Regions from separate parts of the Amycolatopsis sp. cmx-4-54 genome, predicted to be linked through region 2. Evidence: riboswitches for the same ligand, from Rfam matches in the RefSeq annotation. Region 2 holds a riboswitch; the other holds the start of a gene.
What was found. A riboswitch is a leader RNA that binds a small molecule or an ion and turns the genes downstream of it on or off. The one in region 2 is predicted to bind cobalamin.
Positions count from the first base shown of each region.

Region 1: linked by a shared signal. The riboswitch ahead of ACLJQ7_RS28105 (prenyltransferase/squalene oxidase repeat-containing protein) and the one ahead of metE (5-methyltetrahydropteroyltriglutamate--homocysteine S-methyltransferase) in region 2 are both predicted to bind cobalamin.

Region 1 is NZ_JAEBEJ010000009.1:193,931-202,711, forward strand. It holds gene ACLJQ7_RS28095 (flagellar hook-length control protein FliK) at 1-442, opposite strand, end outside; gene ACLJQ7_RS28100 (hypothetical protein) at 448-2,892, opposite strand; cobalamin riboswitch at 2,982-3,050, opposite strand; cobalamin riboswitch at 3,187-3,314, shown strand; gene ACLJQ7_RS28105 (prenyltransferase/squalene oxidase repeat-containing protein) at 3,345-4,349, shown strand; gene ACLJQ7_RS28110 (helix-turn-helix transcriptional regulator) at 4,404-6,770, opposite strand; gene ACLJQ7_RS28115 (QsdR family transcriptional regulator) at 6,819-7,415, opposite strand; gene ACLJQ7_RS28120 (alpha/beta hydrolase family protein) at 7,556-8,413, shown strand; gene ACLJQ7_RS28125 (ABC transporter ATP-binding protein) at 8,473-8,781, shown strand, end outside.
Region 2 is NZ_JAEBEJ010000005.1:383,290-392,070, reverse strand. It holds gene ACLJQ7_RS19025 (acetoacetate decarboxylase family protein) at 1-576, shown strand, start outside; gene ACLJQ7_RS19020 (ribonucleoside-diphosphate reductase subunit alpha) at 799-3,786, shown strand; gene ACLJQ7_RS19015 (ribonucleotide-diphosphate reductase subunit beta) at 3,863-4,939, shown strand; cobalamin riboswitch at 5,161-5,375, shown strand; gene metE (5-methyltetrahydropteroyltriglutamate--homocysteine S-methyltransferase) at 5,474-7,747, shown strand; gene ACLJQ7_RS19005 (cytochrome P450) at 7,888-8,781, shown strand, end outside.

The sequences.
Region 1 (8,781 bases), on a different contig from region 2:
TGTAGGTCCAGGTCGAGCCGGAACCGTTCGCGTGCCAGTAACCCCAGTACGCGCCGGCGGGCGGGGTGGTGACGCACGCCTCCTTGTAGTTCGGGTTGGCCGACAGCGGAAGGGTCTCCGTCGCGGACGGGCGGCCTTCCACGCGGCAGACGAAAGCGAGGCCCCAGCGTGCGGTGCCGGTGACCGCGATCCCGGCGTCCTGCAAGGCCTTGATACCCGTGCGGGCGGTGCCCGGCGCGGCGTTGGGCGAGCAGCGGGTGATCGTCGGCGCGGCGGTCCCGCCGTTGCCGTCCAGTTCCTGGAAGTCGACGACGACGGTGACCCCGGTGAGCGCGTCGGCGCCGGTGCAGATCCCGGCGTAGCCCTTGGTGGTGTCGACCGCGTTCGCGGGCGCGGCGGAAAGCCCGATCAGTCCGATGAGGACGGACGTCACGGCCAGCATTCTCTTCACGGTGTTGCCCCCTTTTTCTTGGTGAAACGACGAAGGACGAAAACCAGTGCGATCACGGTGAGCAGCAGCAGGACGGCCAGCCCGGCGAGCCCCCAGAGCAGCCATGACGGCGGGGAGCCGGACTGCTCCGCGGCCAGTACCGGCGTGGACGGATTCGCCTCGGTCAGCGGCAGCCGGACCGCGGGCGAGAGCGGCGAATCCGCCGCGGTGAGCCACGGTCGGCCAGCGACCCCTTGCGCGGCGGCCACACTGGTGGGGAAATCAGTCTCCCCGGCGGATCCCTTGGCCATACCGCCGTCGGGCTTGATCAGCTTGCCCAGTGACCGCGCGGTTCCGCTCGCGTCGAGGCCGGCGGTCTGCCGCGCGGCGGCGACGGCGGCGCTGAGCGCGACGTCCGGCTCCCCGCCCTCTCCGGTGACCATGCCCTCGCCGGTCGGCCGGACGCCGAGCGCGCCCACCGCGGAGACGAACGCAGACACGCGCCGCTCACTCCAGCCGTCCGGACGCCTGGACGGGGGCGCGTCGTCGGTGTGCGGGCGGGCGGACAGCGCGGTGACCGCGGCGGCGGTCGCGGCGAGGTCGCCGGAGCCGCATTCCACGGTGTCGAGGTGCTTCGGAAAGGTTCCGTCGGCGCACTGGCGCGAAAGGAGCAGTTCGACCGCGGGACCGGGATCGGCCGCGGTGGCGAGTACCGCCCAAGCGTGCCGCTCCACGGTCTCGTCGGCGTCGGCGAACGATCCCGTGTCGGTGAACTCGCCGTCGGCGCCGCGCAGTTTCACCAGATCGGCGCGCACCTGCCCGGCGATATCCGCCTTGGCGAATTCGGCGACGAGCACGAGTTTCGCGAGCGGTTCGGCATACGACGCCTCGCCCTGCTCGTACGGCGCGCCGTGGGCGTAGGCCTGTACGGCTTCCGGCTTCAGCAGGAACTGTGACGCGCGGGCGACCGAGTCCGGTTGCTGGTCCAACGCTCGCAGGGCCAGCACCACGTCGGCGGTGGCGTCGTGGTCGACGTAGGTCTTGCCGTCCTCGGTCACCTCGACGTGGTCACCGTCGATGAGCCGGTTCGCCAGGTAGGCGCCGAGGCGGGCGGCCGGTGTCGCCGCGTCCGGGGTGGCGATCGCCGTCGATGTCCGCACCCGGACGCCGGTGGACGTGCCTGCCTTTTTGGGCTTGGGCGGTGGCGTCACCGACTTCGTGACGGTGGTCGTCGTGGTGGGAGCCGGGTTGCCGCCGGTCGGCGGCTGAGTGTCGCCCTTCGCGAGCGAGTAGAAGCCGACCTGCGCCAACCCGAGCGAAGCCTGGGCACCCGCACGGATCCAGGTGTCGAGCCCGCTGATGCCGGACGCGCGCGCGTCCTCGTAGGCAGCCGGGTTGTAGGCGATCGCACCGAGATCGCCCGCGAGCTTGGTGCCTGCGTCGGCGGCGGCGTTCGCCTGCGCGGATTTGAGGAACCGCACGCCCTTGTCCACCGCCGCGTCCGCACCGCCCGCGTCGGCGAGCGCCTGGACGACCATGCCGGTGCTGTTGGTGTTCGGTGCCTCGGTGCCGACGCCGCCGCCCCAGCCACCACCGGGGGTCTGGTTCGCCTTGAGCCAGGAGACGGTCTTGGCGATCGGGGCGTCGAGGCCGGTCGCGCCCGCCTTCCGTGCGGCCAGCAGGGCCGAGAGCGCGAGACCGGTGGCGTCACCGTCGGTGGGGGAAAGGTCGAGCGGCTTCCCCTCGTCGCAGGTCGAAATCTTGCGGCCGTCCGGCGTGACGTGGTCGCCGGTCTCCTTTGTCGGGATGTCTTTGAACAAGAGGCGGAAGTAGCCCTCGGAACACTGCTGGGCCAGCAACCTGTCGATGGCGATCCGGTCGTTCTCGCCCGCCGCGGCGAGCCCGATGACGCCGAGCGCCTGGCCGAACGTGTTCGCGTCGTTGCTCACCGAGCCGGCGAGATCCGGATTTTTGGAGTAGTCGCTGATCCGGCCCTTGTCGGGGCCCTTGCGCATGATCGCGGCGTGGGTTTCGGCGACCAGGTCGTATCCGTCGACATCGCGCGGGTCCCGGCCGGAAACCTGGGCGGCGACCAGCGTCTTCGCCAGCGAGCCGCCGACGACGATCTTGTCGTATCCGGGCGCGGGAATGAGCTTTTCCCAGGTGAAGTAGTCGCTCGCGTGGCCTTCGTCGTCGAGGAACTTCATGATCGGCTCGGCCTTGGCGCCGTCGCCCGACGCGTACAGCGCGAAAAGCACGTCGAGCATCAGGCCGTGGTCGGGCAGTTCGCCGCCGAAGGGGTTCTCGAGCGTGCCGTCCGGCTTCAGCTTCGTCGCGAGCCAGCGGGAATTCGCCTTCGCGGCCCCGGGATCGTTCGCGGCGGTGGCCGTTCCGGTGAGCAGTGCGGCGACCACGCCGACGCTGACGGCGAACGCCAGTGCGGCGAGGGACCGGCGGCGCATGACTCCTCCTAGCGGCATGACGGAGGACAGGCGCGGACGCCGCGGTCACCCCTGCTTATCGCGACAGTGGTTCGTTCATCCGCCCGTTCGGTATCCCGGCTCGCCCCTGGTGAAGGGCCCACGGTTGCGCGACAGCGCCGGATTTCGACCGGCTTCCCCGTCACGGGCGGCGGTGTTCAGTTGTCGAGCGAGGCGAGGTTAACACTCGATCACCTCGGGCAGGCACCGCTGACCAGGTCGGTTGCGAGGATCACATCGCCGCCTCGCGCCCGGCGGTACCCCGGCGCTTGACCGGGATGAGACCCTTCGGTTCGTCCGATTCAGCGCGGTCGTGGGGGAAGTCCGGTGAGAGTCCGGCGCTGTCCCGCAACGGTGTGCCCTCCAGGCGAGCCCGGTCACCCACGTCGCGCGGTGTCACCGACTCCTGTCGTGGAAATGCGGGAAGGGTTCTCATGAGACGTTTGGTTTTCGCTGTCGTCATGCTGTGCGGCATCGGGCTGGTCGCCGCTCCGGCGGCGGCCGCCGGCACCCACAACAAGGCGGACGCCGCCTCGGGCTGGCTCGCCAGGCAGCTGACCGACGGGGAAAGGTTCGAGGCCGACTTCGGCGGCCAGAAGTTCCCCGACCAGGGTTTGACGATCGACGCGATCTTCGCGTTCGCCGCGGCCGGGGTGTCGGACACGAACGCGGGGAAGGCGATCGCCTGGCTGGCGAAGCCGGAGATCACCACCGGCTACGTCGGCAGCGGCACCGAGGCGTACGCGGGCGCGCACGCCAAACTGCTGCTCGCCGCGCAGGTTCGCGACAAGAACCCGGCGTCGTTCGGGGGCGTCGACGTGAAGGCGGGTCTGCTCTCGCTGCTGACGCCGTCCGGCCGGTTCTCCGACCGCTCCGAATACGGCGACTTCTCCAACGCCCTCTCTCAGTCACTCGCCTTGCTGGCGCTGGACCGCACCGGCGGCGCCCCCGCTCCGGCCGTGGCGTTCCTCGCGGGCACCCAGTGCCCCGACGGCGGTTTCCCGCTGAACTTCGGCGAGGCGACGTGCACGAGCGACGTCGACGCGACCGCGACGGTCGTGCAGGCCTTGCGCGCCACCGGTGACCCGGTGAACGCCGGCGAGGGCACCTCCTGGCTGGTCGGCAAGCAGCACGCGAACGGCGGCTTCGGTTTCGGCACCAACGCGCCGAACGCCAACAGCACCGGACTCGCCGCGCAGGCGCTGGCCGGGCATCGTCCCGCCGCCGCCGTCAAGGCGCGGGAATTCCTGCGGTCGCTGCAGACCGGCTGCGCCGGCGCCGAGGCGGACCGCGGCGCGATCGCCTACGACGCCACGGGCCTGAACCCGTCGACCGCCCCGCGCGCGACCGCGCAGGCGATCCTCGGCCTGGCCAGGGTTCCGCTGAGCGACCTGCACGGCGGCGGGCGTCCGCAGGCCCCGGTCCTCGCCTGCCCGTAACTCGCGTGATCAGAGGCGTAACACACGAGTTACGGCTTCGATCACGCGAGTTCGTCATTCCCCGGCGGCGACGCGGCGCGCGAGTTCCACGCGGGACCGCACCCCCAGTGCCGTGAAGATGTTCCGCAGGTGGTGATCCACCGTGCGATGGCTGATCACGAGCCGCCGCGCGATCTCCTTGTTCGTCTCCCCCGCCGCCACCAGCCGGGTGATGGCGTCCTGCTGTGGGGTGAGCCCGGCGAGCGATCGGTGCGGCACGTCGACGGTCTCGCCGGTGGCGCGCAGGCCGGCGCGGGCCCGTTCGGCGAACCGCTTCGCTCCGACGTTTTCGAAGCCGCGCAAGGCATCGCGGAACTGGTCGCGGGCGTCGCGGGTCCGCCGATGCCGTCGCAGCAGGGTGGCGTAGGCGAACCGGGTCCTGGCGAGTTCCATCGCGCCGCCTGCCCGCCGGTGCGCCTCGATGGCCAGGACGAAACGCCGCTCCGCCACACCGGGATCCGACGCGGTCAGCGCGTGACAGCGGTGGCTCAGCGCGAGCCAGCAGGGTTCCGCTCCCGCTAGGGTCCAGCGGTCGAACACCTCCAGCGCGGCCAGCGCGCGTTCGGGCCGCCCGGAACCGACGGCCGCCTCGACGAGTTGCGGGGTGGCCAGCACCCGGATCACCGGCTGGTCGCCGGAGACGCCCGAAGCGAGGTCTTCGAGCCTGCTCAACGCGTCGTCGGGCCGGTCTTCGGCCAGGTCCAGGCAGGCGTTCGCCCACGCGGCGACCGCGGCGGGCCTGCCGAGACCGCGTTCGGCGATGCCTTCGGCCGCTTCGTCCAGCTCCGGTACGCGGTCGCCGAGCAGTGCGGCGGCCAGCCCCAGCAACGTCAGATGCTCCATCCGCAGGTTGTGCGGTGCGCGCAGCCCGTCGCGGGACGCCGCCCGCGCACAGGGGATGCGGTCGAGCGCGATGGCCGAGAGCGACAGAGAGATCAGCGCCCACGGCAGTTCCGCGTGCCGTTTGCCCAGGCGCGCGCGGCTCACGGCCGCGGCCGCGTATTCGTGCGCCCGTTCGGCATGCCCGCGGGCGAAGGCCGCTTCGGCGGCCCAGACGGCCCCGGCGACGTCCGAGCCGGCCATCCCTTTGGCGACCGCGTCCTTCAGCGGAGTGACGGCGTCCTCGTGACGTCCGGCGTAAACCGAGGTCAGACCGTGGAAATGCGCGGACACCAGCCCGTCGTCCGCCGGGACCGTCCGGGCGAGGGCCCGGTAGCCGCTCAGGTCTCCGCCGAGCCTGCGGGCCTCGCCCGCCAGCAGGAGCGCGCCTGCCGGATCGGGCAGAAGTTCCGCCGCCGCGCCCAGTTCGTGGGTGGCGACGGCGGGATCGCCGTCGCGCAACTCGATCTCCCCGTGCAGCAACGCCACCGCGCCCGGTTCGGTGTCCACTTCGGACAGCAGCAGCCGGGCCCACCCCGGTCTGCCCGCCTGCCAGGCCGCGTCCGCCGCGGCCAGCAGCCGGGTCGCCCGTGTGGCCGGATCGGCGGTCAGGGCGGCTGAGCGTTCGAGCTGCCGCGCCGCGGCGGCGTGATCCACCGCCGGTGCCGCGGCGAGCGCGTCCGCGAGTGACTCGGACGGCGTGGCCGTCGCCATCGCGCGATGCCAGAGCGCGTCGGGGCCCTCCTCGGCGGAGGCCAGCAGCGCGTGCGCCGCCCTGCGGTCGACCGGGGACGCCGCCGCATACCAGGTCGCCTTCCTCGCGGAAACATCCATGCAGGTCATGAGAAACCGGAGACGTTCGTCGACCCGCATCGCGTCGAGCTCGGCCGTGTAGCGAGGCAGGCGCTCGCGCAGGATCGGCGAAACCGGCTCCCGCCCGGCCGCCTGCGCGGGCGTCAGCGAAGCCGCCAGCGCGACGAGGTCGGCGGGGTTCCCGTCGCCGAGTTCGACCAGCTGCGGGCGCACCCCGGCGGGCACGCCGCGGTCACGCAGCACCTGATCGGCGGCGGAATCGGTCAACGGCGGCAGCTCGACGGACTCGAACTCGTCGGATCCGGACCGCGAGGCGAGCACCATCCCGACCGGCGCGCCCGCCAGTCGTCTGGCGGCGAAACCCAGCGCCGCCAAGGACTCCGGATCGACCCAGTGGGCGTCGTCGATCCAGCAGATCGTCGGCGCCGAGACGGCACCGAGCCGGTCTCGCGCCTCCGCACCGCTGGAGACCGGCACGCCGAACATCCGGTGCAGGGCGCCGTAGGGCAGCTCGCGTTCCGCTCGCAGGCCCCGCACGCCGACGAGACGGACGCCGAGGGTGGCGCGCAGCGCGGTGAGCAGGGCCGACTTACCCAGGCCTTCCGCACCGCGGACCAGCACGGCGCGCCCGGCGACCGACCGCAGCCCGCCGAAGAGGTCGTCCCTCCCCCGCAGCGGGTACACAGGCATCGGCGCCTCCTCGAGATCCCTCTCGATGAAACACCAGGCGCAAGTGTTTCACAAGGTCCTCGCCGGCACCCGTCCTTCCACGAGCGCTCCGAGCAGCGTCGACGCCGCTTCGAGATCGGGCGTCCGGGCGGCGAGGACGTCCGAGTACAGGAACGCCTCCCCCAGCCGCACGATGGCGTAACACAGGCTGTCCAAGCCGACCGCGGGCACGAAACCGCCGTCCTCGACGTCGCGGCGGAGCAGCTCGACGTGTGCCGCGATCACCCTCGGCTGGACGCGTCCGTCCGGGTCGGTCAGCAGCCGGATCGCCAGCACCGGCTCGTCGTCGAGGAAGCGCCGGAACCCGGCACTCGCCGCCAGCACGGACCGGTACTCGCGCATGATCGAAAGACAGCGCAGTTCACCGGCCGCGTTGCGCACCACGTCGCCCTCTTCGCGCTCCCAGGTGCGTGCGGCGGCCGTCAGGGTGCGCTCGGACAGGTAGTAGAGGGCATCACCGAGCAGGTCTTCCCGGTTTCCGACGCGGCGGAACAGGGTGCTGCGCGAGATGCCCAGATCCTGGGCGAAGGCGGAGGTGTCGACGCGGACGCCGCGATCGATCCACCGCGCCGCCGTGCGGACTATGTCCTCGGCTGAGGGGTTCACGATCGCCGATCGTACGGGCGACCGGCCCGGCGGGAACGGCCGCGGATCAAGACTGGCGATTTCACCGATGCAGCGCACTCCGGCCGTTTGCCACAGTCCATCACCACGGACCGTGTTCAACGGCGAACGGAGACGGCACCATGCGTAGTACGACCCGGATCCTTTGTGGACTGGCCACCGTCGCGGCACTCACTGTCGCCCCCGCGGCCTACGCCGCCGAGAACCCCTACGAACGAGGACCCGACCCGACGGAAAGCAGCATCGAAGCGTCCCGCGGCTCGTTCGCGGTGTCGCAGACCTCCGTGTCGAGCCTGGCCGTCACCGGCTTCGGCGGCGGAACGATCTACTACCCCACCAGCACCGCGCAGGGCACGTTCGGCGCGGTCGCCATCTCGCCGGGGTTCACCGCGACCCAGTCGAGCATCGCGTGGATGGGCCCACGGCTGGCGTCGCAGGGCTTCGTGGTGTTCACGATCGACACCAACACGATCTACGACCAGCCCGACAGCCGCGGTGACCAGCTGCTGGCCGCACTCGACTACCTGACCCAGCGCAGCACCGTCCGCTCCCGCATCGACACCACCCGGCTCGCGGTGGCAGGCCACTCGATGGGCGGCGGCGGTTCGCTCGAAGCCGCGCAGGACCGGCCGTCGCTGCAGGCCGCGGTGCCGCTCGCGCCGTGGAACACGCGGAAGTCGTGGTCCTCGCTGCGGGTGCCGACGTTCGTCATCGGCGGCGAATCCGACACGGTCGCGCCGGTGTCGTCGCACTCGATCCCGTTCTACACCAGCATTCCCGCTACGGCGGAGAAGGCATACATGGAGCTGGACAACGCGAGCCACTTCTTCCCGAACACCGCAAACACCACGATGGCCAAGTACACGCTTTCGTGGCTGAAGCGGTTCGTGGACAACGACACCCGCTACGAGCAGTTCCTCTGCCCCGCCCCGGACGACCGCACGATCAGCGACTACCGGGACACGTGTCCGCACGCCTGAGCGTCAACGGTCCCGGCGCACCCGCGCCGGGACCTCCTCTCTCCGTTGGGAGTTCTTGCGTGACCCTGTCGACCTTCGAGATGTCCGGCGTGTCGGTGACCTTCGGTGGTCTCGTCGCCCTGTCGGACGTCTCCCTGACCGTCGCGCCGGGCCGGGTGCTCGGGGTGATCGGTCCGAACGGGGCGGGCAAGACCACGCTCTTCAACGTCGCGTGCGGTTTCGTCCGCCCGGACGCCGGCACCCTGACCTGGCGCGGAGCGGAGCTGCGGCGGCTGCGCCCCCATCATCTCGCCGGCCTCGGTATCGCCCGCAGCTTGCAGGAACTCGGTCTGTTCGACCGGATGACCGTGCTGGACAACGTCCTCGCG
Region 2 (8,781 bases):
GCGGGCCAGGCGTACCTGTCGATCTGGCGTGTCCCGGTGAGCGAACTGCCCGGACTCCCCGGCGGCGTCGAGCCGATCACACTCGGTGGCCGCGCCCAGGTGTTCACCGCGTGGATCGACTACCAGGAGCCCGGGCAGCTTCGGTACCACGAGCTGCTGGCGACCGTCGCGGTCCGCGGCGAACGCCTGTCCAGCTCCATCACCGACATCTGGGTCGACAGCGAGGTCTCGCTCGCCGGCGGGCGCGCCCTGTGGGGCATCCCGAAGGATCTCGCCGCGCTCGACTTCACCCACGGGCGGACCTTCACCGCCTCGGCGGCCACCCACGAGGACTGGATCGCGACGGCGGCCTTCACCGCCCGGCCGAGCCTCCCGGTGCGGATGCCCGCGGCCTTCGATGTCGTCCAAATGCTGGACGGCCGTCTCAAAAGAAGCCCCGTCCGGGCGACGGCGAACCCGCGTCCGGCGACCGCGGAGTGGCGGATCAACGAGTCCGGCCCGTTCGGCTTCCTCGCCGGTCAGCGGCCCGCGCTGAGCGCCTGCCTGCGCGACTTCAAGATCGTTTTCGGCGGCTGACCGGCCGCTCAGCGTGATCGTCTAACCCGCCAGGGTGAGACCACGACACGCCACCCATTGGGGCACGTGCAGCCCCTGACCCCTACATGTAGTCTCTGGGAACCGGTACCGCCCAGCGACGGGGAGACCGCTCGGGAGCGGTTGCCGGACAGCTTTGTGAACGTGCAGCGCACGGCCTTGTGAGGCCTTGTGGTGCTTCAACGCGCCCTCTTGGAGTCATGCATGACAGTGGTCAACTCGGAAACCGGTCAGCGGCCGCCCTCGTCCTCGGACACCACGCCCGCGACCGTGCGAGTCATCCGGCGGGACGGCAGCGTGTCCCCCTTCGACGCGAACAAGATCTCGGTCGCCGTGACCAAGGCCTTCCTCGCCGTCGAGGGCGGTGACGCGGCCGCCTCGTCGCGGGTCCACCACCTGGTCAAGGAATTGACCGAGCAGATCGAGACCACCCTGCTCCGCCACGCCGGCCCCGAGACCGCGCTGCACATCGAGCAGATCCAGGACATCGTCGAACTGGCGCTGATGCGCGGCGAGCACCACAAGGTCGCCCGCGCGTACGTCCTGTACCGCGATGAGCGCGCGAAGGCCCGTGAGGCCGAGAAGCCCGCTTCGTCCGACATCGCCATCAGCGTCAAGGCCGCCGACGGCTCGCTTCGCCCGCTCGACTGGGCCCGCGTCTCGCACGTCGTCGGAGAGGCCGTCGCCGGTCTCGAGGATGTTTCGGCCGAGCCGGTCCTTGCCGAGACCAAGCGCAACGTCTACGACGGCATCAGCGCCGACGAACTCGCCCTCGCCCAGATCATGGCCGCGCGCGTGCTCGTCGAGCAGGAGCCGAACTACTCCTACGTCAGTGCCCGGCTGCTCGCGGACAAGCTCCGCGGCGAGGCACTCAGCTACCTCGCGGGCGTGCCGCAGCAGGCCAGCCAGAACGAGATGACCGCACGGTACCCGCAGTACTTCCGCGATTACCTCAAGCGCGCCATCGAACTGGAGCTGGTCAACCCCGAGCTGCAGACCTTCGATCTGGACAAGATCACCTCGGCCATCCGCGCCGAGCGTGACCTCGACTTCGGCTTCCTCGGCCTGCAGACCCTGTACGACCGGTACTTCCAGCACCACGACGGTGTCCGTTTCGAGCTGCCGCAGGCGTTCTTCATGCGCGTCGCGATGGGCCTGGCGATCCGCGAGGATGACAGGGAATCTCGTGCGATTGAATTTTATGAGCTGCTCTCGACGTTCCACTTCATGGCGTCCACCCCGACGCTGTTCAACTCGGGCACCACGCGCCCGCAGCTGTCGTCCTGCTTCCTGACCACGGTCGACGACGACCTGGACTCGATCTTCCAGGCGTACAAGAACAACGCGCTGCTGGCGAAGTACTCGGGCGGCCTCGGCAACGACTGGACCCCGGTCCGCGGCCTCGGCGCGCACATCAAGGGCACCAACGGCCAGTCGCAGGGTGTCGTGCCGTTCCTCAAGATCGCCAACGACACCGCGGTCGCGGTAAACCAGGGCGGCAAGCGCAAGGGCGCGGCCTGCGCGTACCTCGAGACCTGGCACGTGGACATCGAGGAATTCCTCGACCTGCGCAAGAACACCGGTGACGACCGTCGTCGCACGCACGACATGAACACCGCGAACTGGGTGCCGGACGAGTTCCTGCGCCGTGTCGAGGCCGACGCGCAGTGGACGCTGTTCTCGCCGAACGAGACCCCGGACCTGCACGACCTCTACGGCAACGCGTTCGCCGAGCGCTACCGCGAGTACGAGGCCGCCGCCGAGCGTGGCGAGCTGAAGGTGTTCCGCAAGGTCCGCGCGGTCGACCTGTGGCGCCGCATGCTGACCATGCTGTTCGAGACCGGCCACCCGTGGATCACCTTCAAGGACCCGTGCAACCTGCGTTCGCCGCAGCAGCACGTGGGTGTCGTGCACTCGTCCAACCTGTGCACCGAGATCACCCTGAACACGACCACCGACGAGGTCGCGGTCTGCAACCTCGGCTCGGTGAACCTGCTCAAGCACGTCACCCCCGAGGGCCTCGACACGAAGCGCCTCGAGAAGACCGTGCGCACGGCCGTTCGCATGCTCGACAACGTGATCGACATCAACTTCTACACGATCCCGGAAGCGCGCCGCTCCAACCTGCGCCACCGCCCGATCGGGCTGGGCCTGATGGGCTTCCAGGACGCGCTGTTCGAGATCGGTGTCCCGCTGTCCTCGGACGAGGCCGTCCAGTTCGCGGACACCAGCATGGAGCACATCAGCTACTACGCGATCTCGGCCTCGACCGACCTCGCCGAGGAGCGCGGCCAGTACCAGACGTTCGAGGGTTCCTTGTGGAGCAAGGGAATCCTGCCGATCGACTCGCTGCAGCTGCTGATCGACGCGCGGCAGGGCGACGCGCTCGACGTCGACACCTCGTCCACTTTGGACTGGGCGCCGCTGCGCGAGCGGGTCAAGACCGTCGGTATGCGCAACTCCAACGTGATGGCGATCGCGCCGACCGCGACGATCTCCAACATCTGCGGGGTCGGGCAGTCGATCGAGCCGCTGTTCCAGAACCTGTTCGTCAAGTCGAACATGTCCGGTGACTTCACCGTGGTGAACCCGCACCTGGTCCGCTCGCTCAAGGAGCGCGGGCTGTGGGACGAGGTCATGGTGTCGGACCTGAAGTACTTCGACGGCAGCCTCGGCCAGATCGACCGCGTGCCGGACGATCTGAAGGCGCTGTACGCCACCGCGTTCGAGATCGAGTCCAAGTGGCTGGTGGACGCCGGTTCGCGGCGCCAGAAGTGGATCGACCAGGCACAGTCGCTGAACCTGTACATCGCGGCGCCCAGCGGCCGCAAGCTCGACGAGCTGTACCGCTACGCCTGGCACAAGGGCCTCAAGACCACGTACTACCTGCGGGCGCGGTCCGCGACGCACGTGGAGAAGAGCACCCTGCGCGGCACCGACGGCAAGCTGAACGCGGTCTCGGCCACCCCGGCCCCGGCCACGCCCAAGCCCGCCGCCGCTCCGGCGCCGGCTCCCGCCGCTTCGCCCGCCCCGTCGGCCACCGCCGCGGTCCCGGCCGTCCCGGTGACCGCCCCCGCCCCGGCCGCGAAGCCGGAGCCGAAGGAGATGCCGCAGGTCTCGGACGTCGACTTCGTCGCCACCGACGGCGCCGCCTGCCGGATCGACGACCCCGACTGCGAAGCCTGCCAGTAATACATCTTCGTGAGTGGTGAGGACGGGTTCGGACCGTCCTCACCACTCACGACGCCTCTTGGAGTGTGCCTCTTTCATGACCACTTTTGACGCCTCCGCCGACGCCACCGGCCTCGGTGAGATCGAAGTCGGCGCCGCCCGGATCAACGTCGACGACAAGCGGATGATCAACGCCCGCGCCGACGTCAACCAGCTGCTGCCGATGAAGTACACCTGGGCGTGGGAAAAGTACCTCGCCGGCTGCAACAACCACTGGATGCCGACCGAGGTCGCCATGCAGGCCGACATCGCGCTGTGGAAGTCGACCGACGGCCTCACCGAGGACGAGCGCACCATGCTCAAGCGCAATCTCGGCTTCTTCGCCACCGCTGAATCGCTGGTGGCCAACAACATCGTGCTCGCGGTGTACCGCCAGATCACCAACCCCGAATGCCGCCAGTACCTGCTGCGCCAGGCGTTCGAGGAGGCCGTGCACACGCACACCTTCCAGTACATCTGCGAGAGCCTCGGCCTGGTCGAGGGCGAGCTGTTCAACATGTACCGCGAGGTCCCCTCCATCTCGGAGAAGGACGCGTGGGCACTGAAGTACACGCAGAACCTGGAGAACCCGGACTTCGAGACCGGCACCCCCGAGGCGGACCAGAACTTCCTGCGTGACCTGGTCGCGTTCTACGTGATCTTCGAGGGCATGTGGTTCTACACCGGTTTCGCGCAGATCCTGTCGCTCGGCCGCCGGAATAAGATGGTCGGCATCGCCGAGCAGTACCAGTACATCCTGCGCGACGAGTCGATCCACCTGAACTTCGGCATCGACTGCATCAACCAGATCAAGATCGAGAACCCGCACCTGTGGACCGAGGAGTTCCAGGCCGAGGTCCGCGGCATGCTGACCGAGGCGTGCGAGCTCGAGGTCGCCTACGCCCGCGACACCATGCCGCGCGGCATGCTCGGGCTCTCGGCCGAGCTGATCGAGCAGTACATGCACTTCATCACCGACCGGCGGGCGCAGCAGATCGGTCTCGCGCCGATCTTCGGCGAGACGGAGAACCCGTTCCCGTGGATGTCGGAGGCGATGGACCTCAAGAAGGAGAAGAACTTCTTCGAGACCCGCGTCATCGAGTACCAGTCGGGCGGCGCCCTCGACTGGGACTGACCCCTGCACGTAACTCACGTGATCAGACACGTAACACGCCGGGCGGCCTCCGCCCGGCGTGTTCCGTTTCCGGACACGCGAGTTACGCCCCCGATCACGAGAGTTCGCCGTTCAATCACGCGTGTCGTCCGTCTGATCACGCGTGTTGGCCGTCTGATCACGCGTGGCGTCCGGTTCGTCACATGTCCAGCGGGGCTGTAGCGGGGCTCGGTACGCTCCGGGGTGCTACTGGTTCGCCCGGCCTCCCCGGCCGGTCGAGGTAACAGGGAACCCGGTGCGAATCCGGGACTGCCCCGCAGCGGTATGTGGGAACGAAAGCCGTCACCGTGCGAGACACGGTAAAGCACTGGGACATGGCGCCCCGGGAAGCGACGGCCGGTAGGAACGAGCGAGTCGCCCACGAGTCCGAAGACCTGCCCGTGGTACGCGCGCCGACGGCGTGCGTGAGTCCGGGCCTCGTGGGATGGGCACGACCGAACGGCGGTCACTCCTGCGCGCTCCGGGCTCTCACGACAAGCTCGCGAGGAGAGAGCTGTGACCGAAATCGGCACGACAGTGCTGGGCTACCCCCGGATCGGACCGGACCGGGAACTCAAGCGTTCACTCGAACGCTACTGGGCGGGCAAGATCGACGAGGCCGAGCTGCTGGGCACCGGCCGCGCGCTGCGCACCCGGACCTGGCGGGAACTCAAGGACGCGGGGCTGGATTCCGTCCCCTCCAACACCTTTTCCCATTACGACCAGGTGCTCGACACCACCGAGCTGTTCGGAGCGCTGCCGGAGCGCTTCACGACGCTCGGTCTCTCGGCGCTCGACACCTACTTCGCCGCCGCACGCGGGGTGCAGGACGCGCCGGCGATGGAGATGACGAAGTGGTTCGACACGAACTACCACTACATCGTCCCCGAACTCGGCCCGGACACGACGTTTTCGCTCACCGGCACCAAACCGCTCGACGAATACCGCGAAGCCCGCGCGGTCGGCGTCGAGACCCGGCCGGTGCTGGTGGGCCCGGTGACCTTTCTGCTGCTCGCGAAGCCGGCCGAGGCCGCCCCGGAAGGTTTCCGCCCGCTGGACCTGCTCGACAGCCTCCTCGACGGCTGCGTCGAGCTGCTAAGGCGCCTGCACGACGAAGGCGTCGAGTGGGTCCAGTTCGACGAACCCGCCTTCGCCGCCGACCGCACCGAGCGGGAGCTCAACGCGCTCATCCGCGCCTACCACCGGCTCGCGAAGGAGACCGCGCGGCCCAAGATCCTGGTCGCCGGGTACTTCGGCGCCCTCGGTCGCGGCTTGGGCGTGCTCGCCCGCTCCCCGATCGACGCGATCGCCGTCGACCTCGTCACCGATGAGTCCTTTGTGGACGCCGTCGCCGCCGAACCCGCCTTGCGGGACAAGGAGGTGCTGGCCGGTGTCGTGGACGGGCGCAACGTCTGGCGCACGGATCCGACCCGCGCGCTCAGCCGAGCGACGACCCTGCTCGGCATCGCGAAGTCGGTCAGCGTGTCGACGTCCTGCTCGTTGCTGCACGTGCCCTACGACGTCGAGCGGGAGGACGGGCTCCACCCGCGTCTCAAGGGCTGGCTCGCCTTCGCCGAACAGAAGGTCGACGAGGTCGTCCTGCTCGGACGCGCGTTGAAGAAGGAGGGCGTCGACCTCGCCGTCGCCCGTGCCGCGGCCGCGGATCGGGCGACGGCGGTGGATCTGGCCGACAGCGGCGTCCGCGCCCGGCTGGAGGCGCTGCGACCGGAAGACACCGTCCGCTCCCCCTACGCCCGGCGTGCGGCGGCTCAGCAGGCCGCGCTGGATCTGCCGCCGTTGCCGAGCACGACGATCGGCTCGTTCCCGCAGACCACCGACGTCCGCAAGGCGCGCGCCGCGCACAAGGCGGGCTCGCTGGACGACGCGGGCTACGAGGCGGCGATGAAGGCCGAGATCGAACGAGTCATCCGGTTGCAGGAGGACCTCGGCCTGGACGTGCTGGTGCACGGCGAGCCCGAGCGCAACGACATGGTGCAGTACTTCGCCGAGCGGCTGGCCGGGTTCGCGGCCACCGACTTCGGCTGGGTGCAGTCCTACGGTTCGCGCTGCGTCCGGCCGCCGATCCTGTACGGCGACGTCTCGCGTCCGGAGCCGATGACCGTCGAGTGGGCGCGCTACGCGCAGAGCCTGACCGGCAAGCCCGTCAAGGGGATGCTGACCGGGCCGGTGACGATCCTGGCGTGGTCGTTCGTCCGCGACGATCAGCCGCTGGGCGAGACCGCCCGCCAGGTGGCGCTGGCCATCCGCGACGAGGTGCACGATCTGCAGGAGGCGGGCATCCGCGTCATCCAGGTGGATGAACCGGCGCTGCGGGAACTGCTCCCGCTGCGCGCAGCGGCGCATGAGGCGTACTTCGCGTGGGCGGTTTCGTCGTTCCGGCTCGCGACGTCGGGGATCGACGACGCGACGCAGATTCACACGCATATGTGCTACTCGGAATTCGGCGACGTGGTCAAGGCGATCGACGCGCTCGACGCGGACGTCACCAGCATCGAGGCCGCGCGGTCGAAGATGGAGGTCGTCACCGACCTCGGCGCGGCGGGCTTCGGCCGCGGCGTCGGGCCGGGCGTCTACGACATCCACTCGCCGCGCGTCCCCGGCGTCGACGAGGTCGGCGGGCTGCTGCGGACCGCCGTCGGTGCCGTACCCGCCGAGCGGATCTGGGTCAACCCGGACTGCGGCCTGAAGACCCGCGGATACGCCGAGGTCGAACCGGCCCTGCGGAACCTCGTCGCCGCGGCCCGCACCGTCCGTTCCGAACTCCGCTGACCTGAAGTACATGAAGGCCCCCTTCCTTGCGCCCAGGTACAGGAAGGGGGCCTTCATGTACCTCCCCCAGGGTATTGTCAGGACGTCAACAAGGGTGCGATGGTGGAGCGGTAACCGATCTCAGCGGGGAGATGGTCACCATGGCGAACGCCGTCGAAAAGGTCACCGGGGCACTGCGCGAACGGGTCCCGCCGCTCACCTCGATCCCCCTGCCACGGTCGGTCGACCAGCGCTGGCTCGGCGCGACCTGGCCGGTCCGCGAACTCGCGCCCGCCCCGCCGGGCCTCAAACCCGTTCTCGGCGACGAAGGCCCGCCGGTCATCGGGCACGCGCTGGACTTCATGCGCTTCGGCATCGAGTTCGGCCTCAAACGCTATGAGACCTACGGACCGGTGTCGTGGATGGGCGCGTTCGGGCGCCGCATCGTCGCGCTCTCCGGCCCGGAGGCCACGCAGATCGCGTTGGTGAACAAGGACAAGGCCTTCTCCCAGGAGGGCTGGAAGTTCTTCATCGAACAGTTCTTCGACCGCGGCCTGATGCTGCTCGACTTCGGCGAGCACCACCTGCACCGCCGGATCATGCAGGCGGCGTTCACCCGGCAACGGCTCACCGGTTACGTCGACCAGATGGGACCGGCCCTGCGCGAGGGCGTCGCCGCGTGGGCGGACCGGCCGAACCCGCGGATCTACTGGTCCCTCAAGCAACTCACGCTCGACGTCGCGACGCGCGTGTTCATGGGCATGCGATCCGGCGACGACGCGGCCGCGATCAACCGCGCGTTCGTGAACTCCGTGCGCGCGGGCACGGCCATCGTGCGGTTCCCCGTTCCCGGCGGCCGCTGGGCCGCGGGTTTGCACGGCCGCAAGGTCCTCGAACGCTACTTTTCGGCGAACCTGCCCGCGAAACGGGCAGGCGACGGCGACGACCTCTTCACCGCGTTGTGCCACGCCACCACCGAAGACGGTGACCGCTTCACCGACGCCGACGTCGTCAACCACATGATCTTCCTGATGATGGCCGCGCACGACACGTCG